DNA from 4 places in the Kitasatospora sp. NPDC056531 genome. Region 3 is predicted to be linked to each of the others. Evidence: riboswitches for the same ligand, from Rfam matches in the RefSeq annotation. Region 3 holds a riboswitch; each other region holds the start of a gene.
What was found. A riboswitch is a leader RNA that binds a small molecule or an ion and turns the genes downstream of it on or off. The one in region 3 is predicted to bind cyclic di-AMP.
Positions count from the first base shown of each region.

Region 1: it holds a riboswitch for cyclic di-AMP, as region 3 does, so the genes downstream of both, ACFQ87_RS24165 (transglycosylase family protein) here and ACFQ87_RS27455 (peptidoglycan DD-metalloendopeptidase family protein) in region 3, are expected to answer to the same signal.
Region 2: it holds a riboswitch for cyclic di-AMP, as region 3 does, so the genes downstream of both, ACFQ87_RS20085 (transglycosylase family protein) here and ACFQ87_RS27455 (peptidoglycan DD-metalloendopeptidase family protein) in region 3, are expected to answer to the same signal.
Region 4: it holds a riboswitch for cyclic di-AMP, as region 3 does, so the genes downstream of both, ACFQ87_RS42400 (CAP domain-containing protein) here and ACFQ87_RS27455 (peptidoglycan DD-metalloendopeptidase family protein) in region 3, are expected to answer to the same signal.

Region 1 is NZ_JBHTTU010000030.1:79,865-86,816, forward strand. Features, by position in the region: gene ACFQ87_RS24150 (glycoside hydrolase family 13 protein) at 1-947, shown strand, start outside; gene ACFQ87_RS24155 (LacI family DNA-binding transcriptional regulator) at 973-1,992, shown strand; gene ACFQ87_RS24160 (hypothetical protein) at 2,090-2,290, opposite strand; gene ACFQ87_RS24165 (transglycosylase family protein) at 2,552-3,793, opposite strand; cyclic di-AMP (ydaO/yuaA leader) riboswitch at 3,780-3,981, opposite strand; gene ACFQ87_RS24170 (hypothetical protein) at 4,507-5,457, opposite strand; gene ACFQ87_RS24175 (DUF397 domain-containing protein) at 6,015-6,278, shown strand; gene ACFQ87_RS24180 (ATP-binding protein) at 6,614-6,952, opposite strand, start outside.
Region 2 is NZ_JBHTTU010000022.1:13,935-20,886, reverse strand. Features, by position in the region: gene ACFQ87_RS20105 (exopolyphosphatase) at 1-637, opposite strand, end outside; partial or broken gene ACFQ87_RS20100 (DUF501 domain-containing protein) at 810-1,326, opposite strand; gene ACFQ87_RS20095 (septum formation initiator family protein) at 1,298-1,765, opposite strand; gene eno (phosphopyruvate hydratase) at 1,956-3,245, opposite strand; gene ACFQ87_RS20085 (transglycosylase family protein) at 3,535-4,332, opposite strand; cyclic di-AMP (ydaO/yuaA leader) riboswitch at 4,337-4,503, opposite strand; gene ACFQ87_RS20080 (cytochrome P450) at 4,714-6,018, opposite strand; gene ACFQ87_RS20075 (SDR family NAD(P)-dependent oxidoreductase) at 6,286-6,711, shown strand; gene ACFQ87_RS20070 (MazG family protein) at 6,716-6,952, opposite strand, start outside.
Region 3 is NZ_JBHTTU010000038.1:35,807-42,758, reverse strand. Features, by position in the region: gene ACFQ87_RS27485 (IclR family transcriptional regulator) at 1-300, shown strand, start outside; gene ACFQ87_RS27480 (RidA family protein) at 327-851, shown strand; gene ACFQ87_RS27475 (DUF2470 domain-containing protein) at 880-1,599, shown strand; gene ACFQ87_RS27470 (APC family permease) at 1,613-2,359, opposite strand; gene ACFQ87_RS27465 (hypothetical protein) at 2,314-2,571, opposite strand; gene ACFQ87_RS27460 (hypothetical protein) at 2,556-2,777, opposite strand; gene ACFQ87_RS27455 (peptidoglycan DD-metalloendopeptidase family protein) at 3,151-4,269, opposite strand; cyclic di-AMP (ydaO/yuaA leader) riboswitch at 4,272-4,446, opposite strand; gene ACFQ87_RS27450 (MFS transporter) at 4,849-6,303, shown strand; gene purB (adenylosuccinate lyase) at 6,311-6,952, opposite strand, start outside.
Region 4 is NZ_JBHTTU010000153.1:797-7,748, reverse strand. Features, by position in the region: gene ACFQ87_RS42420 (hypothetical protein) at 1-657, opposite strand, end outside; gene ACFQ87_RS42415 (hypothetical protein) at 714-1,583, opposite strand; gene ACFQ87_RS42410 (hypothetical protein) at 2,059-2,919, opposite strand; partial or broken gene ACFQ87_RS42405 (IS200/IS605 family accessory protein TnpB-related protein) at 3,284-4,927, shown strand; gene ACFQ87_RS42400 (CAP domain-containing protein) at 4,978-5,991, opposite strand; cyclic di-AMP (ydaO/yuaA leader) riboswitch at 5,994-6,162, opposite strand; gene ACFQ87_RS42395 (helix-turn-helix domain-containing protein) at 6,642-6,952, opposite strand, start outside.

The sequences.
Region 1 (6,952 bases), on a different contig from region 3:
TGCTCGGCAACGACGTCATGCCGTTCTTCGACCAGGACGGCGTGCACGAGATCTACCGCAGCTGGCGCAAGATCCTCGACGAGTACCCGGGCCAGCGGATCGGCGTCGCCGAGGCCTGGACCCCGACCGTCCAGCGCACCGCCAACTACGTCCGCCCCGACGAGCTGCACCAGGCCTTCAACTTCCAGTACCTGGGCACCGATTGGGACGCCACCGCGCTGCGCGAGGTGATCGACCTGTCGCTCGACTCGATGCGCCCGGTCGACGCCCCCACCACCTGGGTGCTGTCCAACCACGACGTCACCCGGCACGCCACCCGCTTCGCCAACGAGCCGGGCCTGGGTACCCAGATCCGCACCCCCGGTGACCGTTCGCTGGGTCTGCGCAGGGCCCGTGCCGCCACGCTGCTGATGCTCGCGCTGCCCGGCTCCGCTTACGTCTACCAGGGCGAGGAGCTCGGCCTGCCGGACGTCACGGACCTGCCGGACGAGGTCCGCCAGGACCCGTCCTTCTTCCGCCAGGCCGGCCAGGACGGCTACCGCGACGGCTGCCGCGTCCCGATCCCGTGGTCCGGCACCGAGGCCCCGTACGGCTTCGGACCGGTGGCGGGCGGGCCGTCCTGGCTGCCGCAGCCGGCCGAGTGGGCCGCGCTCAGCGTCGAGGCGCAGACCGGCGACCCGACCTCCACCCTGGAGCTGTACCGCAGCGCGCTGGCCGTCCGCCGTGCGCAGCCCGACCTGGGCGCGGGTACCGAGGTCGAGTGGCTGGACGCCCCCGAAGGCACCCTGGCCTTCCGCCGCGGCTCCTTCGTCTGCACCGTGAACACCACCGGTGAGCCGGTGCGGATAGCGGCGCCCGGTCGACTGCTGCTCGGCTCGACCGAACTCGTGGTGGACGGTGGCGAGACGGTGCTCGCTCCGGACAGCACCGGCTGGTGGGCGGTCTGACGTGGGTGCAATAGGCTCTGGGCCCGTGACTACGGCGCGACTCTCAGACATCGCGGCGCAGGCGGGGGTCAGCGAAGCCACCGTCTCCCGCGTACTCAACGGCAAGGCGAACGTCTCCGCCGCGACCCGGCAGACCGTGCTGGCGGCGCTCGACGTGCTCGGCTACGAGCGGCCGACCCGGCTGCGCCAGCGCAGCGCCGGGCTGATCGGGCTGATCACGCCGGAGCTGAGCAACCCGATCTTCCCCGCGCTGGCGCAGGTGATCGAGCAGGTGCTCAGCCGGCACGGCTACACGCCGGTGCTGTGCACCCAGACGCCGGGCGGGTCCACCGAGGACGAACTGGTCGAGATGCTGGTCGACCGGGGCGTGGCGGGCATCGTCTTCGTCTCCGGGCTGCACGCCGACAGCACGGCCGACCACGACCGCTACGCCCGGCTGGCCGGGCGCGGGGTGCCGTTCGTGCTGATCAACGGCTACAGCGAGCGGATCGACGCGCCGTTCATCTCGCCGGACGACCGGGCCGCGATGTGGATGGCCGTCCAGCACCTGGCCGAACTCGGGCACGAGCGGATCGGGCTGGCGGTCGGGCAGCGGCGGTACGTGCCGGTGCTGCGCAAGATCGAGGGCTTCACGGCCGCGATGCGCGAGGTGCTCGGGCGCAGCCAGGAGGAGGCGGAGGAACTCGTCCACCACACGCTGTTCAGCGTGGAGGGCGGGCACGCGGCGGCCGGCGCGCTGCTCGACAAGGGCTGCACGGCGATCGTCTGCGGGAGCGACATGATGGCGCTCGGGGCGATCCGGGCGGTGCGGCAGCGCGGGCTGTCGGTGCCGCAGGACGTGTCGGTGGTCGGCTTCGACGACTCGCCGCTGATCGCCTTCACCGAGCCGCCGTTGACCACGATCCGCCAGCCGGTCGAGGCGATGGCCACGGCGGCGGTGGACGCGCTGCTGGAGGAGGTCGGCGGGAACGCCGCCCAGCGCGGGGAGTTCATGTTCCAGCCGGAGCTGGTGATGCGCGGGTCCACCGGGGCCTGCGCACGCTGACCCCTGGTACCGGGTGGTGGTACTCAACTGACGGGCCCCGGAGGGCGGTTGCTCTCCGGGGCCCGTCGGCGTGCGTCTGCTCGACCGTGCGGTCCGGTCAGCCCTCCTGGACGGCCGGGCGGTCGGCGGTGAGCCGGTGGCCGTCGGCCGCGTCGCCGGTCCTGGTCTCGGTGCGGCGGCCGCGGGCCAGGTAGTCGCGCAGGATCAGTTCGACCGCGTCCTGCGGGCTTTTGGTGCCGGAGAGCAGCATCGCGTCTATCGCGAGGTTCGCGTCGAGCGTGATGGTGACCTGGGCCATGCTGATTCCTCCTCGGGTGCAGAGCAGCAGCATGCCCGTCGGGGCGGGGTTTCACCATGCGAATACGCCGAAACCCCGGGGAGGAGCGACCAGACTCTCCCCGGGGGTGGCGGGTGGTCAGCGTTCGGATGACGGCTGACAGATGTTGAATTCTGTTATCTGAAATCTGTTACCTGTCAGCTGTTCGCTGTTGTCCGTCAGCTGTGGGCCCGTGGGCTGCGGGCCCGTGGGTTGTGGGCGTCTGGGCCCGTGGGCCGTTGCTCAGACCCGGCCGGCGAAGTCCGGGGCCCAGTTGGCGATGGTCTGCTCGCGCACGCCCGAGCTCGGGTTGGCCGCCTCGATGTACTTGCCGCCGCCGATGTAGATCGCGACGTGGTACACGCCGGAGTTCTGGCCGTTGTTCGACCAGAACAGCAGGTCGCCCGGCTGCAGGCTGTCCAGCGAGACGTGGGTGCTGGCGGCGGCCTGGTCGGCGGCGACGCGCGGGATGTTGATGCCCGCGGCGCGCAGCGCGGCCTGGGTCAGGCCGGAGCAGTCCCAGCCGCCGTTGCCGGTGCCGCCGTAGACGTAGGCCTGGCCGACCTTGGACTCGGCGAAGGACACCGCGGCGGCCATGCTGCCGGTGGCGGCCTGGGCGACCGGCTTGGCGACCGGCTTGGCAGCGGGCTTCGAGGCCGGCTTCGAGGCCTGGGTCTGGGCGATCGGCTTGGCGTTCACGGCACCGCCGTTCGCGGCCTGGCCGGCCTTCTGGGAGCGGTTGAACCAGCCGAAGTTCGAGCCGGAGGTGGACGAGGAGGACTTGTCGGCCTGGGCCTTGTCGCCGTCGCCGAAGGTCAGGTGCTGGCCGGGGTAGATGGTGTCCGGGCCCTCGGTCAGGGTGGCGCGGTTGAGGTCGTACAGGTGCTGCCAGCCGCCCTGGACGTTGTTCTTCGAGGCGATCGAGGACAGCCAGTCGCCCTCGACGACGGTGTAGTCGGTGGAGGACTGCGCCTGCTCCTGGGCGGGCGCGGCCGGCTTGGCGGGCTTCGCGGCCGGGGCCTGGCTCTGCGCGGGCTTGGCGGCGGGCTTGGCGGCCGTGCCGGCGGAAGTGTCGACGGCGGCCGGGGCGCCACCCTTGGTCAGGCCGGCCTGGACCGAGCAGACGGGCCAGGCGCCCGGGCCCTGCGAGGCGAGGACCTTCTCGGCGATGGCGATCTGCTGGTCCTTGGTGGCCTGGTTGGCCTCCGGGGCGTACGCGGTACCGCCGAAGGCGGCCCAGGTGCTGGAGGTGAACTGCAGGCCGCCGTAGAAGCCGTTGCCGGTGTTGATGCTCCAGTTGCCGCTGCTCTCGCACTGGGCGACCTTGTCCCAGGTGGCGACGGGGGCGGCGTTGGCGGTGCCGGTGGTGAGGCACGGGATGGTGAGACCGACACTCGCGACGCCGATGGCGGCGATCACGCGACGGGTACGGCCGGACGGGCGGGCGCCGTTGGTGGGCAGCATGAAGACGCGGTCCTCTCCCACGCCTGCGAGGTGAGCTGTCGGATTCGGGCTGGAGTTGCCCGGCCGCGCTGTGGACGCGGCTTCACCCCTAGCCCTGGACCGTTCCGAGGAGCGGCCCGGGGCGACTTACCTGTGGTTCCCCCGCTCCTGCCGTGGTGCGTTTTCGCGCTGCCAGGACATCCGACGGCAGGACTCGGCGTTGCGGATGAACTGGGTCCGTGTGGTTACGAACTGGGGAGCACGTTAAGCGGACTTAAGTTCAAACTGCAAATATCTGTGACGCGCATCACGGTTTAGTGGAAACTGTCAAATTGGACACGGATCATGATCGTAAATGATCGTTTTTCAGCAACGCTGCTGTGGATTCCCGCAATTGTCTCCGCTTCAGAAGTGAAGTGACGGAGTGTAGAAGTGTGCGATGGCGCGTCGGGCGCAACAGGGGAGTAGTCGTGAATCGAGCGCCGGAATGCGCGCCCGGCATTTACGCTCAAAAGCGACAAAACGGACATAGCGGCCTATTGGCCGTTATGCTTCTGTAACTCCCGAAGCTCCTGTAATTCCCGTACCTGGACAAGCTGCGGGGCGAGCCGAAGAAAATGAACGAGGGCGGGTGGAGGAGCGGCGGAAAGGGCGGGCCGCAGGGCAGGCCGGTGCAAGCCGAAGGGCCCGGAACGCAGTCGTTCCGGGCCCTTGGGTACGGCGGGGAGTGTGTGACGGCGGTCGCGGGCCGCCCGCTAGGCCTCCACGGACCCCTGGGCGGCCGCGTGGGCGCCGCGGGAGCCCTCCTGGGCCCCGGCGGCGGCCGCGGCCTCCGCCTCGGCCCGGGCCAGCTCCTCCGGCGTCGGCGTCGGCAGTGCGGCCAGGTAGGTGGAGGCGATCAGCTGACCGACGGCCGGGTAGGCGCCCAGCGGCGCGGCCGACGGGCAGCCGGTCTCCTCGGCGGCCGTGGCGAGCAGCTCCGAGTCCGCCTCGGGCCCGATCACCAGCGGGGCCAGCGCGGGGCGCTGGGAGCCGGTCTCCTTGAGGTGGTTGACGGCGTCGGCCACCGAGCCGGGGACGTCGAGTGCCGCGGCGACGACCGGGACGGCCAGTCGGGCGGCCAGCAGCACGCCGGTGATGCCGGCCGCGGCGGCCGCGTCCTCGCCGCCGACGGTGGTCAGGACCACGCCGTCCGCGGCGGTCGCGATGGCGAACAGCCGGGCCCGGTCGGCCCGGGCCAGCCCGGCCTCGGACAGCCGCACGTGCACGGCCTCGGCCAACAGCGGGTGCGGGCCCAGTGTGTCGGTGACGGTCGCGCCGTACTCGGCGGCGAGGGCGTGAAGCCCGGTCAGGAAGTCGTGCGGCCCGGGCACCAGCGGCACCACGACGGGCGCCGCCAGGCCGGCCTCGGCGGCCTCGGCCAGCAGCTCGGCGACGGTGCGGTCCTCCCCGCCCTCGCCCTCGGCGTCGCCGGTCGGGAGGTAGCCGACCGCGGCCTGGACGCCGGCGTGCTCGCTGCGGACGATCGAGAGCAGTTCCTCGACGACCGAGCGGGACTCGGGCCCGGCGGTCGCGGGTACGGCGAGCACCAGGGCCGGCGAGCCGGTGCGGATCTCGGGGCGCTCGGGACGGCGATGGCGCCCCCGCGCACGGGAGCCTGGAGTGCGGACGGGCAGTGGCGCGCCCGGGATGGCTGCGGTGCTCATGCCGGAGATCGTAGGACATCAGCCCGTCAGGGCTGCAGTCGGCTGCCGTACGGGTTTCGGGTGGTCGCGGTGCGAGGGTCGTGTCTCCGCCGTCCCGGTCCGGGCGGTTTGCCTACAATCCGGACATTCCTCACCCAACCCCGGCGCGGACGCACGTAGTTGCCTCGACGTGTCCCGTGGGGCGTCGCGTTGCACCTGTGGCGCGTGAGATGTCTCACAGTCGAAGGGCGGCCTGACGGAGGGTCACGGCGGTGCGACTCCCGGCGTTCGAAGATCAACATTCAGCGGGGGGCCGCTCACGGCCGGTTATCGAGATCTCGTCGATTCAGTCGGCTATGTCCGTTTACGTACCGTCAGGAGAAGGGTCCGTGAAGAGTTCGAGGCCGCCGGCAAAAGGCCTCGTGCACCTGCAATGTCCCGTGCTGATGCACGTGCACTGCGGCTATCATCGCGTCAAGTGAGGCGTTGTGCCGGACCGGTACGGGGCCGGTCCGCTCCTTCGACGGTGCCGGGGCGCCGCGCTGGACGACAACTCCGGAGCTCTTCGGGAGACTTCTATGCACGACTCGCAGGACACGCACGGCTCGAACCACGCCTACAACGGGATGGCCGCCGCCGACCTCAGGGGGGTGGTCTGGCAGAAGAGCCGACACAGCAACTCCCAGGGCAACTGCGTCGAGTTCGCGGCCCTGCCCGGCGGCGACGTGGCGATGCGCAACTCGCGCTTCCCGGACGGTCCGGCGCTCATCTACACCCGGGCCGAGATCGCCGCCTTGCTGCTGGGGGCCAAGGACGGGGAGTTCGACCACCTGGCGGTCTGACCGGTCGCCGCTTCACCATCGGGGGGCCGTCGTGGGTGCTGACACCACGACGGCCTTTGTCTTTTCCCCGCGGGCGCTCCCGCGGGTGGGGCCGGGCCGGGTCGTGCCTGGCCGGGGCCTGTAACGCGCGGGCCAGGGTCTCCAGTGCGCGGGCCGGGGCCTGTGACGCGCAGGTCCGGGCGCGTGGCGCACGGGTCGGAGTGCCCGGCGTGGGGTGCCGGAGGCGGAGGCGGAGGCGGAGGCGGTCCGGTGTCGAAGGGCCCGAGGGGCCGGCGGAAGGGCCCGGGGCGTGGTCCTCCCGGGTCGTCCCCGAGCCGGCCGCGCGCCGCACGGCGCTAGGCCGAGCGCCGGTGCCGTCCACCGATTTCGACACGTCCGTCGAGTCCGCCGCCCTGGGCCGGCTCCGCCTCGAACATGGCCCAGACCACCTTGCCGCTGCCCAGAGGGTGCCAGCCCCAGGAGCGGCTGAACGACTCCACCAGGTGCAGCCCCCGGCCGGATTCGGCGACGAAGTCCGCCTCCCGGGCGATCGGTCCGATGCTGCTCGGATCGCTCACCGCGCAGACCACCTGGGGTGCGCGGTGCACCAGGCTTATTCGGATCGGCAGCCGCCCCTCCAGGGTCGGCTGTACGGGAAAGTCGTACTCGCCCGGGCGGCCGCCCGACGGGTCGGG
Region 2 (6,952 bases), on a different contig from region 3:
CCACCAGGGTGGCCGCGCCGGTCAGCGGGACCACCTCCTCGGCCCTGTCGAGCTCGGCCCGGACATGCGCCCGGGCTTCGGCGATCTGCTCCTCAGAGGGCAGCTCGGCGCCGCCGAAGTGCCGCTCGGTGAGCCGCACGCAGCCGATGTCCACCGAGCGCGCCGCCTGCACGTCCGCCCCGCCGAGCACGAACTCGGTCGAGCCGCCGCCGAGGTCGAACACCAGGTAAGGAGCGGGGAACTGGCCGCTGGCCAGCTCCTTGGTGGCGCCGACGAAGGACAGGTGCGCCTCCTCCTCACCGCTCACCACCTCGGGCTCGACGCCCAGGATGTCCCGCACGCCCTTGACGTACTCGTCGCTGTTCTCGGCGTCCCGGGAGGCGCTGGTGGCGACGAAGCGGGTGTGCTCGGGGCCGACGCCGAAGCCGGTGATGATCTCCTTGTACTCCCGGCAGGCCGCGAAGGTGCGGGCCAGCGCGTCCGGGTGCAGCCGACCGGTCCGGTCCACGTCCTGGCCCAGCCGGTTGATGATCATCCGGCGGTCGAGGTCGGTGATCGCGCCGGTCTCCGGGTCGAGGTCGGCGACCAGCAGGCGGATCGAGTTGGTGCCGCAGTCGATCGCGGCCACGCGGGTCATGCTCACTCGGACTCCTGCTCCGGGGCGCCGGCTTCCGAGGTCGCGGCCTCGGCGGCGCGCTTCTTGGCGGCGCGCTCGGCCGTCTTCTGCTGCTTGGCCGCGATCACGGCCTCGTGGTCCTGCTCCTTGGCGCGGTTGCGGGCGACCCGCTCACCGGCCGCCTCGACCTCGGCCGGGGAGACGCACGGGCCCTTGGCCCACCAGTCCTCCAGCATGCCGATCGCCTCGTCGCCGAACGGGTTGACGCCCTCGCCGGCCGCCAGCGAGTGCCCGACCAGCACGTGCAGGCACTTCACCCGGTCCGGCATGCCGCCGGCGCTCGGGAAGCCCTCCAGCACCTCGATCGCGTCGCGCCGGGCGATGTAGTCCTCGTGCGCCTTCTGGTAGGCGGCGGCCAGCTCCGGGTCCTCGGCGAGCCGGGCGCTCTGCTCCTTCATCACGCCTTCCGCCTCCAGGGTGCCGATCAGCGAGGCGGCCTTGGGGCAGGTCAGGTAGTAGAGCGTCGGGAACGGCGTGCCGTCCGGCAGCCGGGGGGCCGTCTCCACGACGTCGGGGTTGCCGCAGGGGCAGCGGTGCGCGACACCGCGCAGGCCGCGCGGCACCCGGCCGAGCTGGGCGGCGATGGCCGCGACGTCGGCGTCGGAGACGGCGGGGTGGTTCTCAGTGGTCATGGGGGGTGGGGTCTCCAACGGGGGACGGGGGGAGCGGACGGGGGGTCGCGGGGGCCAGCGCGACGGTGTCGGCGGCGTCCACCGAGTCCCAGACGCTGGCGTACCAGGGCTTGGCGGCCTGGGCCGTACCGCCGGAGGGGGCGGGTGCGGCGGGCGCGGAGGGCTGGGCGGCAGGGCCGGCCGGGTCCACCGCGATGTACGGGGTCTCCCCCGGCACCGCGTAGTGCAACCGGGCGCGGGCCTGCGCCTTGACGTACTCCGGGTCCTGCCAGCGGGCCTTGTCCCGGCGCAGCTGGTCGACCTGCTGGCGCACGTGGTCGGCCTTCGCCCGCTGGGCGGAGATCTCGGCGCGCTGGGAGATGAACTGCCGCGTCGGGTAGGCGAGGATCGCCACCAGGGAGCAGAGCACCAGGACGAGGACGGTCGCCCGGCTCGTGAACCGAGGTCGGGCCGCCAAGCCCGGGATCCTCCAGCCAGCCATCTCCCGTATCCCCTCCTGGTCGCGACGGTGCCCCGCCGTCCACCCTACGGGGTGTGCGGCGGGGCACCGGTCAGGCTTGCGCTAGCTCGGCTGCTCAGCCCTCGTGCTTGCTGTGCGGACGGGTCCGCGGAGCGACTGTGCTCACTGGTCCGCAGAGCGACTGTGCCTACTGGTCCGCAGAGCGGAACCGCGGGAAGGCGCCGCGGCCGGCGTACTCGGCGGCGTCGTCGAGGATCTCCTCGATGCGCAGCAGCTGGTTGTACTTGGCGACGCGCTCGGAGCGGGCCGGGGCACCGGTCTTGATCTGGCCGCAGTTGGTGGCGACGGCCAGGTCGGCGATGGTGACGTCCTCGGTCTCGCCGGAGCGGTGCGACATCATGCAGCGGTAGCCGTTGCGCTGGGCCAGCTCGACGGCGTCCAGGGTCTCGGTCAGCGAGCCGATCTGGTTCACCTTCACCAGCAGCGCGTTGGCGGTGCCGGTCTCGATGCCCTTGGCCAGGCGGGCCGGGTTGGTGACGAACAGGTCGTCACCGACCAGCTGGACCTTGTCGCCCAGCTTGACGGTCATGGCCTTCCAGCCGTCCCAGTCCGACTCGTCCAGCGGGTCCTCGATGGAGACCAGCGGGTAGGCGGCGACCAGCTCGGCGTAGTACTCGATGAGCTCGGCGGCCGAGAGGGCCTTGCCCTCGAACTGGTAGGCGCCGTCCTGGTAGAACTCGGAGGAGGCGACGTCCAGGGCCAGCGCGACGTCACGGCCGGGCACGTAGCCGGCCTTCTGGATCGCCTCCATGATGAGGTCCAGGGCCTCGCGGTTGCTGTCCAGGTTCGGCGCGAAGCCGCCCTCGTCGCCGAGGCCGGTGGACAGGCCGCGCTCCTTCAGCACGCCCTTGAGGGTGTGGTAGACCTCGACGCCCCAGCGGACGGCCTCGGAGAAGGACTCCGCGCCGATCGGGGCGATCATGAACTCCTGGATGTCGACGTTGGAGTCCGCGTGCGAGCCGCCGTTGAGGATGTTCATCATCGGGACCGGCAGGACGTGCGCGTTCGGGCCGCCCAGGTAGCGGAACAGCGGCAGGTCGCTGGCCTCGGAGGCGGCGTGCGCGACGGCCAGCGAGACGCCCAGGATGGCGTTGGCGCCGAGCGAGGACTTGTCGGGGGTGGCGTCCAGGTCGAGCATGGCCTGGTCGATCAGGCGCTGCTCGGTGGCGTCGTAGCCGACGAGCTCCGGGCCGATCTGCTCGATGACGGCCAGGACGGCCTTCTCGACGCCCTTGCCGAAGTAGCGGTTCTTGTCACCGTCGCGCAGCTCCAGCGCCTCGAAGGCGCCGGTCGAGGCACCCGAGGGGACAGCGGCACGACCGGTGCTGCCGTCGTCGAGGCCGACCTCGACCTCGACCGTGGGGTTGCCGCGCGAGTCGAGGATCTCACGGGCTACGACGACATCGATGGACGGCACGAGGCATCTCCTTGCGGAAGCAGGGTCCGGCTGACGGTGGTGCTGTCGGCGGGACGATTGCGGAGTCGTTACGACCAGAGCCTAACCGCCCGAGCTCCCGGGGCCACGTTGGCCTCGGTTCCGTCTCAGCGTGTGGCCCTACTACCCACCGGTAGTTCACCTGCTTGTCCCAGCTTGTCCCCCCGGCGCGGACGAATGCGGACGAAGGGGGCCGGGTGCGGCCCCCTTCGTCCCCGGGGTGCTGTTCGAGGTCCTACGGACCGTCTCGGTCGAGGCCCTACGGGCCGGTTCAGCCGAGGTGCAGGACCTGGCCGGGCATGATCAGGTTCGGGTCGCCGCCGACCGTGCCGCGGTTGCCGTCGTACAGCGCCTGCCAGCCGCCGGACACGCTCTGGGCGGCGGCGATGCTCGACAGGGTGTCACCGGAGTGGACGGTGTAGTCGTGACCGGCCGGGGCGGCCTGGGCCGGCTGGGCGGCGCGCGGGGCGGCGTGCTTCGGAACGTACTGCTGGACCGGCTGCTCCGCGGGCTTCTCGGCCTGCTTCGGGGCGGCGTGCTTCGGAGCGTACGACTGGGCGGGCTTCGCGTCCGCCTTGGGGGCCTGCTGCTCCGGGGCCTGCTGCTTGGGCGTCTGCTGCTTGGGCGTCTGCTGCTGGGGGGCGGACTGCGGCTTGGCGTCCGAGGAGGTGTCGACCGCGGCCGGGGCGCCGCCCTTGCTCAGGCCCGCCTTGACGGAGCAGACCGGCCAGGCGCCCGGGCCCTGGGAGGCCAGCACCTTCTCGGCGACCGATATCTGCTGGCCCTTGCTGGCCTGGTTGGCCTGCGGCGCGTAGGCGGTGCCGCCGTACGCCTTCCAGGTGCTGGAGGTGAACTGCAGGCCGCCGTAGAAGCCGTTGCCGGTGTTGATGCTCCAGTCGCCGCCGCTCTCGCACTGGGCGACGGAGTCCCAGGCGGAGGCCGGGGCGGCGGAGGCGCCGGTGGCGGCGAGGAGCGGCATCGCGAGTCCGACGCCGGCCACACCGGCGACGGCGATGGCCTTCTCGGCCTGGGTGCGACGACGGTGACGGCCAGTTCCAACGAACAGCATGAAGGGTCCCTCTCCGCACGCCTGCGAGGTGAGCTGTCGGGTTCGGACCGGGAGGTGGCCCGGCCGCCGTGCGCGGAGACGTTCCGCTCGGGCGGCTTCACCCCAAGCCGTGGAGGACGGCAACAAACCTGGTTCCCCCGCCCCTGCCCAAGGGTCTGGTCGGTTTCCCGTGGCGCGGCGGGCAGGATTCGGCGTTCCGCGCACGAGGTCCGCAGCTGCGAACTCCAGGGAGACTAGACAGATCCTCAGACCAATCACAAGCTCATATCGCCGACATCACACAGGAATTACGGCATGTGATCAATCGCCTACCAACTGCGCCTGTTTGTCCGGATTGATGGGTGTTCACCCCGCTGTCAGGAGGGCATCAACGGCGTCCCGTCAGCGTGTCGAAGCCTCAGGAAGGGCATGCGGAGACCGGATCTCGGGACTGAATTCGACCGGAAGTTCGCGCAATCCACGCATGATCAGGCCACCCCGCCAGCGGAGATTCTCCGGGCTTTCGGCCAGTCGCAGATCGGGCAGCCGGGAAAGCAGCGTGGCCAGCGCGGCGCGTCCTTCGAGCCGGGCCAGCGGGGCGCCGATGCAGTAGTGGATGCCGTGCCCGAACCCCAGGTGGGGATTGTCGACCCGGGTCAGGTCGAGGGTGTTCTCGTCCGCGAACCGGGCCGGGTCGCGGTTCGCCGCCGCCAGCACCACCAGCACCGGATCGCCCACCGGGATGTCCACCCCGCCGATGGTCAGCGGCCTGGTCGCGAACCGCCAGGTCGCCAGCTCCACCGGCCCGTCGTAGCGCAGGAGTTCCTCGATCCCGGTCTCCAGCAGCGCGGTCTCCCCGCGCACCACCGACTCCTGCAGCAGCACCCGCTGCCCCGGGTTGCGCAGCAGCGCGTACGTCCCGTTGCCGATCAGGTTGACGGTCGTTTCGAAACCGGCGAACAGCAGGATGAAGGCCATCGCGGCCGCCTCGTTCTCGGTCAGGTGCTCGCCGTGGTCACTGGCCCTGATCAGACCGGAGATCAGGTCGTCACCGAGGTCGGCCCGCTTGCGGTGGATCAGCTCCAGCAGGTACGCCCGCATCCGCTTCACCGCCCGTCCCACGCCGCCGCGTTGGCTCCCGCCGTGGCCCGGCTTTGTGTGTCGCAGCATCATGCCGGCCCAGTCGCGGAAGTCGTCCTGGTCCTCCGCCGGCACGCCCAGCATGTCGCAGATCGCGTAGATGGGGAGCGGGAAGGCGAACTCGTGGATCAGGTCCGCCGAACCGCGCTGCGCGAAGCCGTCGATCAGCCGGTCGGTGAGCTGCTGCACCCGCGGCTCGAACTCGGCCACCCGGCGCGGCGTGAACGCCTTGGACACCAGCCGGCGCAGCCGGGTGTGGTCCGGCGGGTCGATGTTCAGCAGGTGGGTCATCAGGTCCGCCTGCCGCTCCCCCGGGATGCCCACCCGGCCGGTGCGGTGCGCCTGCTCGCTGTGGTGCGCCGGGTTCTTCGACAGCCGACTGTCCGCCAGCGCCTGCCGGGCGTCCGCGTACCGCGTCACCAGCCAGGCCTCCACGCCGCTCGGCAGCCTGGTGCGGTGCACCGGGGCGTGCTCGCGCAGCCAGGCGTAGGCCGGGTACGGGTCGGCGGCGAACTCCCAGGTGAAGAGCTGCGGGGCGGGCTGGGCGGCGTCGGGCTGAGCAGGCATGGGTCGACCGTAACCGCTGGGTCGGGCGCGTCCTGACCGTTCCCGACCGTCAACACTTCGCGAACGGCGCGCGAGCGGGTCGCCAACGCTCCGTGGACAGCTGGTGGACGGTCCGTGGACAGCTCTTGGGCAGCTCTTGGCCGGGTGGCAGGCGTGAGTCTGGTCACCTGCGGGGTAATCCCTGTTGCGGAGGGTCAGGTCGTGCCTACGATCCTCCGCAGTATGCGTGGGCGCCGGTGCGGTGTCGCCCACAGGGAGGAGCAGACCATGCAGGTCAGCGGGGCAGTCGTCGTCATCGCGGTACTCGACGGCGGTTCGGGAGCCGGCCTCGCCCGCCGGTTCACCGCGGCCGGCGCCGCCGGGATGCTGATCGCGGACACCCACGTCGGTGTCGCCGAGGACCTCGCCGCCGAACTCGACCGGCCGGGCTGCCCCGTCGTCGGCGTCGGCGCTGACATCCGCCGCCCCAGCGACGTCGCCGCCCTGGTCGACACCGCCGAGAAGCACCTGGGGCCGATCGACCTCTTCTGCGTCGCCGGCCCGAACGGCGAGCGGATCGTCTCCCTCTCCGACCTGCCCGACCACCTCGACCTGGAGCGCCTCGCCGAACTCCTCGCCCTGATCGGCGAGGCCATCGGCGAGCTCGTCCCGCCGCAGCGGCGCCCGACCGGGCACACCGCCACGGCGGCCTGAGCCGCTACTCCGGCTTGAGCCCCTCGGCCGCGCGTACCGCGTCCCGGTAGCCCCGCGCGGCCGAGCGCAGCGCCGCGTCCACGTCCACCCCGGCGTCGTACGCCCGCTGCGCCACCGCCAGCAGGAGCCGGCCCGCCGACTCCGCGGTCAGCTCCGCCGGCAGCTCGTACGGCTCGTCCGGCACGCCCTCGAACCCCGCCCGGCGCACCCGGGACACCAGCTTCGCCGCGTACGCCAGCGC
Region 3 (6,952 bases):
GTGGCCGGGATCGACTTCGCCCCGCACACCGAGCGCACCCTCGCGACGCCCGAGGCGCTGCTCGCCGAGCTGGAGAAGGTCGCCGCCCAGGGCTGGGCCGAGGACCACGCCGAGCACGAGTCCTTCATCAACTGCGTGGCCGCCCCGATCAAGGACGCCAGCGGCCGGGTGGTCGCCGCCGCCTCCATCTCCGTCCCCGACGTCGTCCTCCCGTACGAGCAGGTGCTGGACCTCCTCCCGCGACTGCTCGCCACCGCCCGCGCCGTATCGGCCGACTGCGGCCGCACCGAGAGCAATTGACGAATCGTCACACTCGAAGGAACCCCATGTCCGAGCACCCCCGGATCGACGACAAGACCGAGATCCGCACCGACGACGCCCCCGCCCCCGCGTGGATGTTCTCCCAGGGCGTCCGCAAGGGCCCGATCCTGCAGGTCTCCGGCCAGGGCCCGCAGGACCCGACCACCGGCGAGTACCTCCACCACGGCGACGTGAGGGCCCAGACCCGCCGCACGCTGGAGAACGTCAAGGCCATCGTCGAGGCGGGCGGCGCCACCATCGAGGACGTGGTGATGTTCCGCGTCCACCTCGCCGAGCGCGCCGACTTCCCGCTGATGAACGAGGTCTACGCCGAGTTCATCGAGGAGAACATCAAGCCCGGCGGCGTGAAGCCCTGCCACCACCGTCTTCGTAGAACTGCCCCAGGAGCCCGTGCTGGTGGAGATCGACGGCCAGGCCGTCGTCGCCTGACACCCTGCGAGACTCCCTACGGCCCGGACGCCGCCGAGCGTCCGGGCCCTCGCCGCACCCCGCCGTCCACTTGCCACACCTCCATACGAACATTAGGTTAGGCTCACCTAACTAATGGGAGGTTTGTCCATGAGTCTGCCCACCGGCGACGCCGAGGTGCCCGAGCCCACCACCGCCGAACGGGTCCACAGCCTGCTCAGCGCGACCTCCTCACTCACCGTCCGCGCCCTCGGCGAACACCACGACCTGGACACCCCGGTCTCCGTCCACGGTTCCCGGCTGCGCCTGCGCGCCCCGCTGGACGCCCCGCTCACCGCGGCCGCCGCCGGAGCCACCGAGGGCCTGGCCGTCGTCCTCGACGTCACCGACGTGTCCCCGGTCGCCGTCCGCGACCGGATCCGCGGCCGCCTCACCCTGGCCGGCCGGCTGCACCTGGCCCACCTCGCCGACGACGGCCTCAGCGTCCACCTGCGCGTGGACGTCGCCCACGCCGTCCTCGCCACCCCGTACGGCACCGGCGCGCTCACCGCCGCCGACCTCGCCCTCGCCGCCCCCGACCCGCTGGCCCGGCACGAGGCCGCGCTGCTCACCCACCTGGCCGACGAGCACGCCGACGCCATCGACCTGCTCACCGGCCTGCTCGACCCGGCACTGCTCGCCGGGCACCCGGACATCCGCCCGCTCGCCCTCGACCGCTACGGCCTGGTACTGCGCCTGGACCACCCGCACGGCCACCGCGACGTCCGCCTGGTCTTCCCCGAACCCGCCGGCGACACCGAGGACTTCGGCCACCGGATGCACGAGCTGCTGGCCGCCGCCGAGCACGGCCTGCCCGTCCGCCGGAACTGACCGCGCCCGGGCGTCACCGCTCGACGGCGTCCTCCAGCACGATCCGCCCCATCCGCGCGTACCGCTCCGGCCGCCAGCGCCGCATCGCCAGCGCCAACGCCAGCGCCAACGCGATCCCGCCGACGAGCGCCGGGTGCAGGAAGCCCTCCCGCCCTCTCGCGTACAAGTACCGTGCCGCGCACTGGTGGAAGGACATCGCGCAGGCGAACGAGCCGGTGACGACGAGCCATTGGAACACCGTCACCGCCCAGGCCCCCAGGTGCGCGCCCAAGAGGTCGAAGAACAGGCTGTTCCCGTCCTTGCCCGGCACCGCCCCGCCCGCCACCGCGATCGCGTGCCCGACTCCGTTGCCGGACACGATCATCCAGGACACGAAGACGTGGAACAGCCCGATCCCGACCACCGACACCAGGGTGGCCCGCGGCACCACCCGCTTCGGGTCGCGCGACTCCTCCCCGTACATCGCGGTCGACTCGAAGCCCGCCCAGGACCAGAACGCGAAGAACAGCCCCAACCCGGCTCCCGCCGCGCCCGAACTCCCCACCCCCTTCAGCGCGTTCAGTGGGTGCACCGCCTCACCCACGATCCCGTCCGGCCCGCCGCCGGAGGCCAGTACGGCCAGCGAGACCGCGCCTGGCACCCCGATCTCCAGCACCAGCGCCACCCCGAGAACCTTCGCCGTCAGGTGCAGGTCGAACCAGGCCATCACCCCGATCACGGCCACCCCGAACAGCGCGTACCAACCCCAGCCGAGGTCCACCCCAGCTGCGAACGGACCAGCCCGCGCAGCGAGTACGCGAAGAAGCCGATGATCGAGGCCTCGAGGACGATGTACGCCATGACCGCGAACAGCCCCGAGGCCATCCCGGCGACCCGGCCCAGCCCGTGCGAGATGTACCCGTAGAACGCCCCGGCGGCCGTGATGTGGCGGGCCATCGCCACGTACCCGACCGAGATCACCGTGAGCGCCACGGTCGCCACGATGTACGCGGCGGGCGACCGGCCCCGTTGCCCTGCCCGACGACGATCGGCAGGTTCCCGGTCATCGCGGTGATCGGGGCCTCCGTGGCGACCGCCATGAACACCACGCCCACCAGGCCGACCGAGCCCGCCTTCAACCGGTCGACCCCGCCCGCGTCGGCCCGTTCCCCGACCGCGTCCCCGCTCCCGACCGCCATACGGCCTCCTCGCCCGTCCAGACCCTCACGCAAGCGGAGCAAGGCCGGGCGCCGACTGCCCGACAGCATCGCGCGACCGGGGCCGCGCCCAAAAGACGACGAATCTCGCCAAAGCCAGCAGGAGTTGACGCCCAGTTCGACCACTCGAACTCATCCGGAGCCGCGAACGGCAACGGCCGGCCCGGCTCCACGAGGGGTCCTCGCGAAGCCGGGCCGGCCTTGGGCGTGTCCCGCGCCCATGTCCACCAGTGCGGCGATCACCCGGTCGAGCGGTCACCCGACATGACCATCCCGGGCGGTCGATTCGCCCCGCACCAGCGGTGGTTCCTGAAACCCGCGGTCAGCGCGGGGTCCGAACAGGGTCTGCGCAGCGTCAGAGCGCGACGCCGTGCGCCCGCAGGTAGGTGACCGGGTTGATGTCCGAGCCGTACTCCGACCCGGTGCGGATCTCGAAGTGCAGGTGCGGGCCGGTCACGTTGCCGGTGGCGCCGGAGAGGCCGAGCCGCTGGCCGACGGTGACGGTCTGACCGATCTTCACACCGATCACGGAGAGGTGCGCGTACTGGGCGTACTTGCCGTCGGCGAGCTTGATCTCGACCTCGTTGCCGTAGGCACCGCCGTTGCCGGCCTTCACCACGACACCGTTGGCGACCGCGCGCACCGGGGTGCCGGTGGAGGCGACGAAGTCCTGGCCGGTGTGGTGGCCGGAGGCCCACATCGAGCCGGCCACGCCGTAGGCCTCGCCCAGCACCGGGTTGGCCAGCGGGGCGACGTAGCCGAAGGTGGCGGCGACCGGGGCGGCAGCGACGGCCTTAGCCGGAGCGGCGGTGACGGCCTTAGCCGGGGCGGCAGCGACGGCCTTAGCCGGAGCGGCGGTGACGGCCTTAGCCGGGGCGGCAGCGACGGCCTTAGCCGGAGCGGCGTTCTGAATCCGGGTCTGGACCTGGGCGCCCGGCTTGGCGGCCTCGGTCTGAACCTGCACCTGAGCGCCTGCGGCAGCTGCGGCGCTCTGGGTGACCGGAGCGGCCGGCTCGGCCGGGGCCGCGGGCTCGGCCGGGGCCGCGGGCTCGGCCGGGGCCGCGGGCTCGGCCGGAGCGGCCAGCTGGGCCGGAGCAGCCGACTGGGCGGCGGCATCGGCGTGGGCCGCGAGCGACAGCCACTGACCCGGGAAGATCAGGTTCGGGTCGGCACCGACCACCGAGCGGTTCTGCTCGTACAACGCGGGCCAGCCGCCCTCGACGTTCCTGGCGTCAGCGATCTTGGACAGGCTGTCGCCGCCGACGACGCGGTAGCCCTCGTGGGCGGCGGCCGGGGCCGCCGACTCGGCGTCGACGGCGGCGGCGTGCTGCACGACCGAGGCGGCCGGGGCGTTGTGGGCCTGGGCGCTCATCGTGGTCACGAGCGGCAGGGCGAAGGAGACACCGGTGACGGCGGTGGCGATGCCGATGCGGGCGGCGCGGGGCAGGGCGATACGACGAGCCTGAGCAGGCATGGGATTCCTCTCCGACGCCTGCGAGGTGAGCTGTCGGGTTCGGGCTGGAGCTGCCCGGCCGCATGCGCGGCTTCACCCCAAGCCGGTCCTGGACGTTCGCGCTGAACAGCGCGGACCTCCGGTCCGGCGACTTACCTGTGGGTCCCCCGCTCCTGCCGTGCAGAGCTCAGTTCGAACCACCGGACAGCGGCAGGACTCGGCGTTCCACCCGGTGGGTCCACCCGGGCTGGCCAGGTAGTCGCTGAACTAAAACCCATCCGTTCGGGTGAAGCAATGTCGATCTCTTGAACCGGCGACAACCCTCCGGGGCGCGGTGACCCTCCGCATGACCCGCAGCACAGTGCGTACACAATCCATTCACTCGGCGCCACTGATCCACGACCCTTCGCCGACCTCGGCGGCCCAGAGTGACCGTCCGCTCACGCACCGACCACCCCGGACACACCGTCCCGGTGACCCTTGTCACGTGCACCCCGCCGGGCGCAGGATCAGGCCGTGGCCACCTCAACGGCCGGCACCCTGCGCCTGAGCACCGCGCAGGGCCGCTGGGTTCTCCTGGCAACGGTGCTCGGTTCCAGCATGGCGCTGCTCGACGGCACCGTGGTGAACGTCGCCCTGCCCCGGATCGGCGCCGACCTCGGTGCCTCCCTGGCGTCCCTGCAATGGACGCTGAACGCCTATCTGCTCACCCTGGCGGGCCTGATCCTGCTCGGCGGCGCGCTCGGCGACCGGTACGGAAGGCGCAAGGTCTTCCTGATCGGCGTGGTCTGGTTCGCCGCCGCCTCCGCGGCCTGCGCCCTCGCCCCGAACATCAACGTGCTGATCGCCGCCCGCGCCGTCCAGGGCATCGGCGGGGCGCTGCTCACCCCTGGCTCGCTCGCCATGCTCCAGGCCGTCTTCCATCCTGACGACCGCTCGGCGGCGGTGGGCCTGTGGTCCGGCCTCGGCGGGGTGTCCGCGGCCATCGGCCCCTTCCTCGGCGGCTGGCTGGTGGACGGCCCCGGCTGGCGCTGGATCTTCCTGCTGAACCTGCCGCTGGCCGCCGCCGTGATCGCGGTCACCTCCCGCTACGTCCCGGAGAGCCGCGACGAGTCCGCCTCCGGCCGCTTCGACGTGCCCGGCGCACTGCTCGCCGCACTCGCCCTCGGCGCGATCACCTACGCGCTCACCGCCGCAGGGGAGGGCCTGTCCCCCGCCGTCTGGCTCACCGGCGCGATCGGCCTGCTGCTCGGCGCCGCCTTCGTCGCCGTCGAGCGCCGCGTGCCCGATCCGATGCTGCCGCTCGGGCTGTTCTCGTCCCGGCTGTTCACCGCCGTGAACCTGGTCACCCTCTGCGTCTACGCGGCCTTCAGCGGGGTGTTCTTCCTGCTCGTGGTCCAACTGCAGATCGTGTCCGGCTTCTCGCCCCTGGTCTCGGGCTTCGCCCTGGTGCCGATCACGGTGCTGATGCTGACCCTGTCGGCGCGCGCCGGCCGCCTCGGCAAGCGGATCGGCCCGCGCATCCCGCTCACCGTCGGCCCGCTGCTCTGCGCCGCCGGGGTGCTGCTGATGCTGCGCACCGGCCCCGGCTCCTCCTACTGGGCGGACGTGCTGCCCGCCGTCGCGGTGATGGGCAGCGGGATGACCCTGCTGGTCGCACCGCTGACCGCGACGGTGCTGGCCGCCGTCGACGTACGGCACGCGGGCATCGCCAGCGGCGTCAACAACGCCGCCGCCCGCGCGGCCGGCCTGCTCGCGGTGGCCGCCCTCCCCGCGCTGGCCGGCCTGAGCGGCGATGCCTACCGGGTGCCGTCCTCGGTGGACTCCGCCTTCCACACCGCGATGCTGATCTGCGCGGGCCTGCTGGCCTGCGGCGGGCTGATCGCCTTCGTCACCGTCCGGGGCAACGTGCTCACCCCGGACGAGCACCCGGTGGCCGAGCCGAACTGCGACTGGCCCTGCGCCACCACCACCCCGCCGCTCGACCCCGGACACACCAAGACGCCCGAGGGCCCCGCCACCGGAACGGTGGCAGGGCCCTCGCCAGACAACTGACGCCGCGTCAGAGGATGTCGGCGGGCGCGTACTTGGCCGCCTCCGGGTAGGCCGCCGCGACGGCCTCCACCTGGCGGACCACCTCGGCGACCTGCGCCCCGGCCGCACCGGTGAACGACAGCTTGTCGGCCAGCAGCGCGTCCAGCGCCGCCCGGTCCAGCGGGATCCGCTCGTCGGCGGCCAGTCGGTCCAGCAGCTCGTTCTCCCGGGCGCCCGCGCGCATGGCCAGCGCGGAGGCGACGGCGTGCTCCTTGATGACCTCGTGCCCGGTCTCCCGGCCGACGCCCGCGCGCACCGCGCCCATCAGCACCTTGGTGGTGGCCAGGAACGGCAGGTAGCGGTCCAGCTCGGCCTCGACCACGGCCGGGAAGGCGCCGAACTCGTCGAGGACGGTCAGGAAGGTTTCCAGCAGGCCGTCGAAGGCGAAGAAGGCGTCCGGCAGCGCGACCCGGCGCACCACCGAGCAGGAGACGTCGCCCTCGTTCCACTGGTCACCGGCCAGCTCGCCGGTCATCGAGGCGTAGCCGCGCAGGATCACGGCCAGGCCGTTGACACGCTCACAGGAGCGGGTGTTCATCTTGTGCGGCATCGCAGAGGAGCCGACCTGGCCCTCCTTGAAGCCCTCCGTCACCAGCTCGTGGCCGGCCAT
Region 4 (6,952 bases), on a different contig from region 3:
CCCGTGGCGGGTCCTCGCCTCGCTGGAGTGGTCGGGCGCGTACTGGGTGAGCAGGACGCGGTACCTGATGTCGTCCTTCTTCCAGTTCACCTCGACCGCGCGCCGGAAGCCGGTGGAGTTCAGGTTCTTGAAGGCGAGCTCCGGCTTGTCGCTGAGCTCGGCGAGGTCGCCGACCGACACCCAGCTCGGCTTGTCCGGCAGGTCGCTCCAGGGGCCGCTGCCGGCCGGGGCGCTGACCAGCAGCTTGCGCAGGTCGCCGTCGATGGCCGGCGGCGCCGGCTGCTCGGCGGCGAAGGCGGCCGGGTCGACCACCTGGGCCGGGTAGGACGGGCGGGCGACCTGCAGCTTGGGCAGCGGCGTGGGCGGGCGCTGGGCCTGGATCGCGTAGCCGACGCCGCCGCCGGCCAGGGCGCCCAGCACCAGGGCGCAGGTGGACAGCAGCACCGGGCGGGGGCGGCGCGGGGCACGCGGCGCGGCCTCGGGCTCGGGCGCGGCCTCGGGCTCGGTGGCGGCCGTCGGGAGGTCGGGGTTGCCGGTCAACACGCCTTCGGTGGGCGGGCTTTGGGGCTGCGGCGGGACGGGTGGCGCGGGCGGGACGGGTGGCGCGGCCGGGTCGGCGGCCGGCGCGGGCGGCGGCTGCGTGGGTTCGGTGGTCACGGAAATGGCTCCAGAGGAGGAAGGGGTGGCGTCGGAGGGCGGGCGCGGGCGCGGGCTCAGCCGCCGGAGGCGAGCCACTCGCGCTGGCGCTTCATCACGTCGCTCAGCAGCGCCTTGTCCGGCGTGCCCTTCACCTCGACGTCGATGGTGTACTGGACGTCGCCCTGGCTGCCGATGCCGGTCATCGAGCCGGTGAACGCCTCGTTCTTGGGCTTCTTCCGGAAGCCGTGGGCGTTCGGGTCGCCGTCGATGTCGATCGGCTCCTCCGACTTGATGTTGTAGAACTTGACGAACCTGCTCGCGATGTCGGCGGACCCCAGGTGCAGCAGGGTGACCGTCACTTCGGCCTTGCCGTCGGCCGTCCGGTAGGTGCGGGTGGCACCGTCCTTGTAGCCCATGTTGCCGAGGAGGGTGTCGATGTCGTCCGGCTTGCCGAACATCTCGGAGACGTTGTCGTGGGTCAGCGCCATCCCGTCCGCGGGCCCGTACGACTCGCCGCCGTCGGGGATCGGGAGCAGGAAGTAGCGCAGGTCGCCCTCGTGCTTGGAGCCGTTGACCGTGCCCTTGACGGTGCTGGTGGGCTTGGGCTCGGCCGGGACGGCGGTCGGCACCGGGACCGGGGTCGCGGAGGGCGTCGCACTCGCGCTCGCACTCGCCGAAGCGGTGGCGCGCGGGGCGGGCGCCGCGGCGGCCGGGCGGCTGTCCGGCTTGCCGACCGCGACGGTCACCGCGGCGCTGGCCGCCGTGACGGCGAGCAGCCCGGCGGTGGCCAGCGCGACGCCGACGGCGCGGGGCAGACGGCGCGGGGCGGGGCCGGACACGGGACCCGCGACGACCTCGGGCTCCGGCGCAACGGCGGGCGCCGGCTCCGCGACCGGCTTCGGCGGCGGATCGGTGAAAGCGCTCTCGTTTTCGGGCGCGGACAAAGGACTCCCCCAGGGGAAAAGTGGATTTCGCACGCGGACCACTCTCGGATTCCGCTCCCCCGCGGCTCTCCGGACCGTCCGCCACGTGGCTCAGCAGGCATTATGAGAGTTCGATGACAGCGGTGCCAACAAATTCAACCACCGCACTCCCGCCCAAGATCCACAAATCGGACACGCCGTAATCCAAACGCAACCGGCCGACCGGTGTGCCGGGGAAAGGCGGTGGGTCTTCGCGGGCGAACCGGTTCACCGCCCGGGCCACAGCGGTCCGGTGACCGCGCGACAGGGAACCGCGAACGGGCAGGACGTGGCCGCCCGTCCTGCCCGGACGCCGCGCCCCTGACGGCGCGGCGTCCGGGACCTGCTTGCGGAGCTCACTCCAAGTCCCGCAGCCAGAGGGGCACTTGGCTCCCTCTCCGGCGTGACCGGAGGGGGTTGCCCCGGCCTTGCGGCCGGACTTTCGGTGCGCCCGGTCTCAGCGCTGGGACTCGCAGGCGAAGACCGTCTTGCCGACGGCCGTCTGCAGCGGGGTCAGGCGGTCGACGAGCTGCTGGCGGTCGGTGGCGCGGCCGTCGTTCCACTGGCCGAGGGTGGCCAGCATCGCGCGGCCGGCGCCGGTGAAGGCCTGGACCATGCCGCTGTCGGCGGGCAGGACGGGCAGCCCGGAGGCGGGTGGCGGGGCCTGGGCGCCGACCTCGAAGTCCTCGAAGTCCATGGTGAGTTCGGTGACCAGGTGGACGGTGTCCTGCGGGTCCTTCATGGTGAACAGGGCCAGGTTGAACTGGTTGTTCTGCGGGTCCTTGTAGAGGGCGATCTGTTCGCCCAGGCAGCCCTTGCTCGACTTGATCAGGGCGATCAGCCGGGGGCCGACCGAGTCGGGCTGGGTGCACGAGGCCAGGGTGGCGGAGCCGACCTTGGTGTAGACGGTGCCGTCGGCCGCCTTCACCTCGGCGGGGAAGACCTGGTCCAGCGGGATCTGGGGCCGGCCCGCGGCGGCCGGGGCGCTTGAGGTGGCCCGGCCGGTCGGGGTGGCCTCGGCGGAGGCGGCGGCGGGGGCCGCGGTGCCCGGGGCGGTGGCCGGCGCGGAGGCGGCGGCGGTGGGGGCGGTGTCCTCGGCGGGCTGCAGCAGTTTGAAGCCGAGGACGGTGAGGGCGGCGGCGCCGAGGGCCAGGGCGAGGTTGCGCGGCCAGACCCGCTTGGGCGGCGGGTCGCCGGCCGGGCGGTGCACGTTCTTCTCCGAGATGGTCGCGGCCTTGACGAAGTCGTCGTCGAGGGTGACGTTCCACTGCTCGTCGTCTGGTTTGTCCTGGCCCGGGGTCGGGTCGCCGTTTCGCATAGCGACGTACCGTAGCGATCACGACGTGCACATACGACACTCAGATAATCACATCTTGATCACCTTCGGGGGCCCGGGCCGTACCCGCCGCGGCGGGTGGGCCAGCGGCCGCGGAAGCGGGTGGCGGCCGAACTCAGCCGTGCCGGCCGGGGCGATCCCGCTGCGCCCCGGCCGGCCGGCACCGCTGCGGGGCGGTACGGCGTAGGGCCCGGTGGATCGGGGTTTGTGAACTGCTGGGGATTGAGGTCGTTTTGGTGCGCATAAGTGTCCACAAGTGCCTTTTCAATCACGGCTTGTTGGATCGATGAGACGACTGTCGGTGGTGTGTGTGAGGGTGGTGGCACTGACTGGGAGGAGGGATGGCATGACTGGGCCGAAGAGGAAGCTCCGGTCAATCGACGCGCCGTTCGTTTCCCTTGGCCCGTCGGGTGTGACGGTCCGTGACCGTCTCAAGGGCCTCACTCCCGAGGACGAGAGGGTGCTGCGGCTGGTCGGCGGGCACATGGGGGCTCTGGCGTCGAAGGACCTGAAGGCGCGCTGCGCGGACGGCCTGGAACACGGCAACGGGACGTGGGCCGCGCGCAGACGTGACCTGACCGTGGAGTCGTCGTCGCGCTGGGCCGGGAGCGTCACCAAGGCGACGCACGACCAGTGGGCGCTGTCGCGTCGTGGGCAGGCCGCGTACCTGGACGCGTTGGACACAGGCATCCGGATGCTGCGCCACCGTCTGTCGTTGCCGGTCAGGCAGAAGGGCACCAAGCACGCGCCTGGCGGCTTCCGGTCCAGGCACGAGCGGTTCGTCAAGTCCCGCCGTCTTGCGGCCCTTGAGGAACGGCGTGCGCAGGTCGCGGCTGATCGTGAGGTCGGGTGCGTGCGGGTGGTGCGCGGCGGGCGGAAGCTGCTGAACACCCGGCACAACCTGGCGGCGGCGAACCTGACCGAGGCCGAGTGGCGGGCGCGGTGGGAGGCGTCCCGCTGGTTCTTGTCCGCCGATGGGGAGTCGGGGAAGCGGTTCGGGAACGAGACGATCCGGGTCACCCCGCAGGGGGAGGTGTCGATCAGGCTGCCCGCGCCGCTCGCCGGGCATGCCAACGCCGCCAGCGGCAGGTACGTCCTTGCCTCGAAGGTGGCGTTCGCGCACCGGGGTACCGAGTGGGCCGACCGGATCGAGGGTAATCGGGCGGTGGCCTACCGCATCCACCTGGACGTGGCCCGGGGCCGCTGGTATCTGGACGCCTCCTGGACCCGGCCCGTGGTGCGGACGATGCCGCTGGAGGCGGCCCGCGCGGCCGGGATGGTCGGGGTGGACACCAACGCCGACCACTTCGCCGCCTGGCACCTCGACGCCCGCGGCAACCCGGTCGGCGAGCCCCGCCGGTTCCGCTACGACCTGACCGGCACCGCCACCCACCGCGACGCCCAGGTCCGCCACGCCATCACCCGGCTCCTGCACTGGGCGAAGCGGTGCGGGGTGAGGGCGATCGGCCTGGAGAACCTGGACTTCACCGCCGAGACCACCCGCGAGAAGCACGGCCGCCGCAAGCGGTTCCGGCAGCTCGTCTCCGGCATCCCCACCGGCCGGCTCCGCGCCCGGCTCGTGTCCATGGCCGCGGAGCTGGACATGGTCATCGTCGCCGTGGACCCCGCCCACACCTCCCAATGGGGCGCGCAGCACTGGCAGAAGCCGCTCGTGACACCCACCCGCCCTACCACCCGGCACGATGCCGCCAGCATCGCGATCGGGCGACGCGCCCTCGGACACCCGATCCGGCGACGGACGGCACCGCCCCACGACGACCGGAGCGATCGTCGTGGGCATCGGACCGTCCAGGCCCCATCGGGCATCCGAGGGCGTGAGGAGACCCGCCGCCCCGTCACGGACCGCGCACACGATGCGCGCCGCCGGACGGGGACCACGAGAACGCGGGCGACCAGTCGGGCATCCACCACCGTTCGGGATGCACGCAGTGATCAGACCTGGGTCCAAGACTCACTCCTGATCACTTAATTGGAACGGTTCGTGGTCAGGGGCCTCGTCCTACGTCCTTGACGGACGGGTCAGTTGGAGAAGTCCTGGGTGAGCCAGACGGTTCCGCTGGCGTCCCGGTGGACGGCGATGCCGATGTGGGTGAACTCGCTGCTGAGGATGTTCTTGCGGTGGCCGTCGTTCGGCGGCGTCTCGTTCAGCATGTCCTGGGTCAGGCTGACCGCCATGGCGGCGATGTCCTGGGCCGAGGTGGAGACCCCGTTGCCGTAGCCTATGTTCTCCCCGACGGCGTTCCACTGGACGCCTGCGGCCGTCTCCCGCGCCCCCAACTCGGCCTCGCCCGGGCACTGGTGGGACATGCCGCAGCCGCCGGCCATCGTCTGGTCGTGGGCCCCGGCGCTGCTGGTCAGCCCCGACGTGATGGTGTAGGCGGGCAGGCCCTGGGCGGCTCGCGCCTGGTTGATCAGTTTGAGGACCTGCTGCACGGCGTCCGAGCTCGAACCGGTCTGCGCGGCCGGGGCGGTGGGGATGGCCGCGGGGGCGGGGGCGTGCGTGGCCGGGGCGGACGGGGACGACGGGGACGACGGCGCGGACGTGTGGGACGCCGGGGTCGGAGCCGGAGCGGAGGGCCGCGCCGAGTGGGAGCCCTGGGGCTCGCCGCCGGGTCGCGCGGCCGCGGATTCCGGAGCGCGGGAGGCCGCGGATTCCGGGGCGCCGGAGGCCGGGGCGCCGGATTCCGGGGCGCCGGAGGCCGGGGCACCGGAGGCCGGGGCACCGGAGGCCGGGGCGGACGGCGACGGTGAGGCTTGCGAGGCTTCGGCCGGGGCCGCAGCGGAGGGCCCCGCGGCGTCCGGGTCGGCCTGGTGGCGGCGCTGACCATCGGAGTCGCTCTGGTGCCGGTGCTGGTGGTGCTCCTGCCACCCGGCGTGGCTCGCGTACGTGTGGGAGCCGGGCGCGGCGGAGGCTCCGCTCGCGCTCAGCAGCGGCAGCATGAGGCCGGCGCCGGCGATCCCGACGGTGGCGGCCAGACGCGGGGTGTGTCTCCGGCGCGCACGGCGATGCCGGCCGGTACCTGAAGTCAGCATGGGGCGTCCCTCTGCGACGCCTGCGAGGTGAGCTGTCGGGTTCGGGCCGTGAGGTAGCCCGGCCGCACGCAGCGGCTTCACCCCTAGCCACACCCGTCTCGTCCGTGAACGGACCGAGCAGGGCGCGGCGAACTACCTGGTTCCCCCGCTCCTGCCCGGTGCACTGCTCGACGTCCGGCCGACCGGTGGACAGGACTCGGCGTCCCGGCGGCAGGGTCCGCAGGTGCGAACAGGTTGCACGCTAGGCAGATCGAGCCGGAAGACACAAGTTCGTATCACGCACATCACATGGACATTCAGCGAAGATCTGATGAAATGCCAAATTAGCTGACAAAGCGCCGCATAAATACCCTAATCGGACAACTCTCCCGGCTGTCGATGCCGGTCGCGACGGCCGCCGCCCGGGGGGCGGGGGCGCACAAGGCAGCTCGCGCGTCACCCCTGCCGATCACGCCTGGTATCTGGAGATCGACGCCCCCGTCCCCATGCCCGAGCCGAAGGAAGAGGGAGAAGGCTGACTTGGAGCTGGCTGGGCAGTGCACCCGGGTCCGCCCTCGCCCGGGCCGGCGCCCACGACTGTGCCGACGCCCTGCTCGCCGACCTCGCCCTCCTCGGCGATCACAGCTCCGAGCCCGCCGAGCACCTGGGACTCAGTCGACGCGGGCGCTGCCGAAGGTGCGGCGGTAGGCGCCGGGGGTGGTGCCGAGGGCGGCGCGGAAGCGGCGGCGCAGGTTGACGGCGGAGGCCAGGCCGACCCGCACGGCGACGGCCTCCACCGGCAGGTCGGTCTGCTCCAGCAGAGCCCGGGCGGCGTCGACGCGCCGGGCCAGCAGCCACTGGCCGGGGCTGGTGCCCAGCTGCTCGGCGAAGCGCCTGGCCAGGGTGCGCCCGGAGAGCCCGGCTCGGGCGGCGAGGTCCTCCACGGCCAGCCGCTCCCCCAGGTGCCCCTCGGTCCACTCCA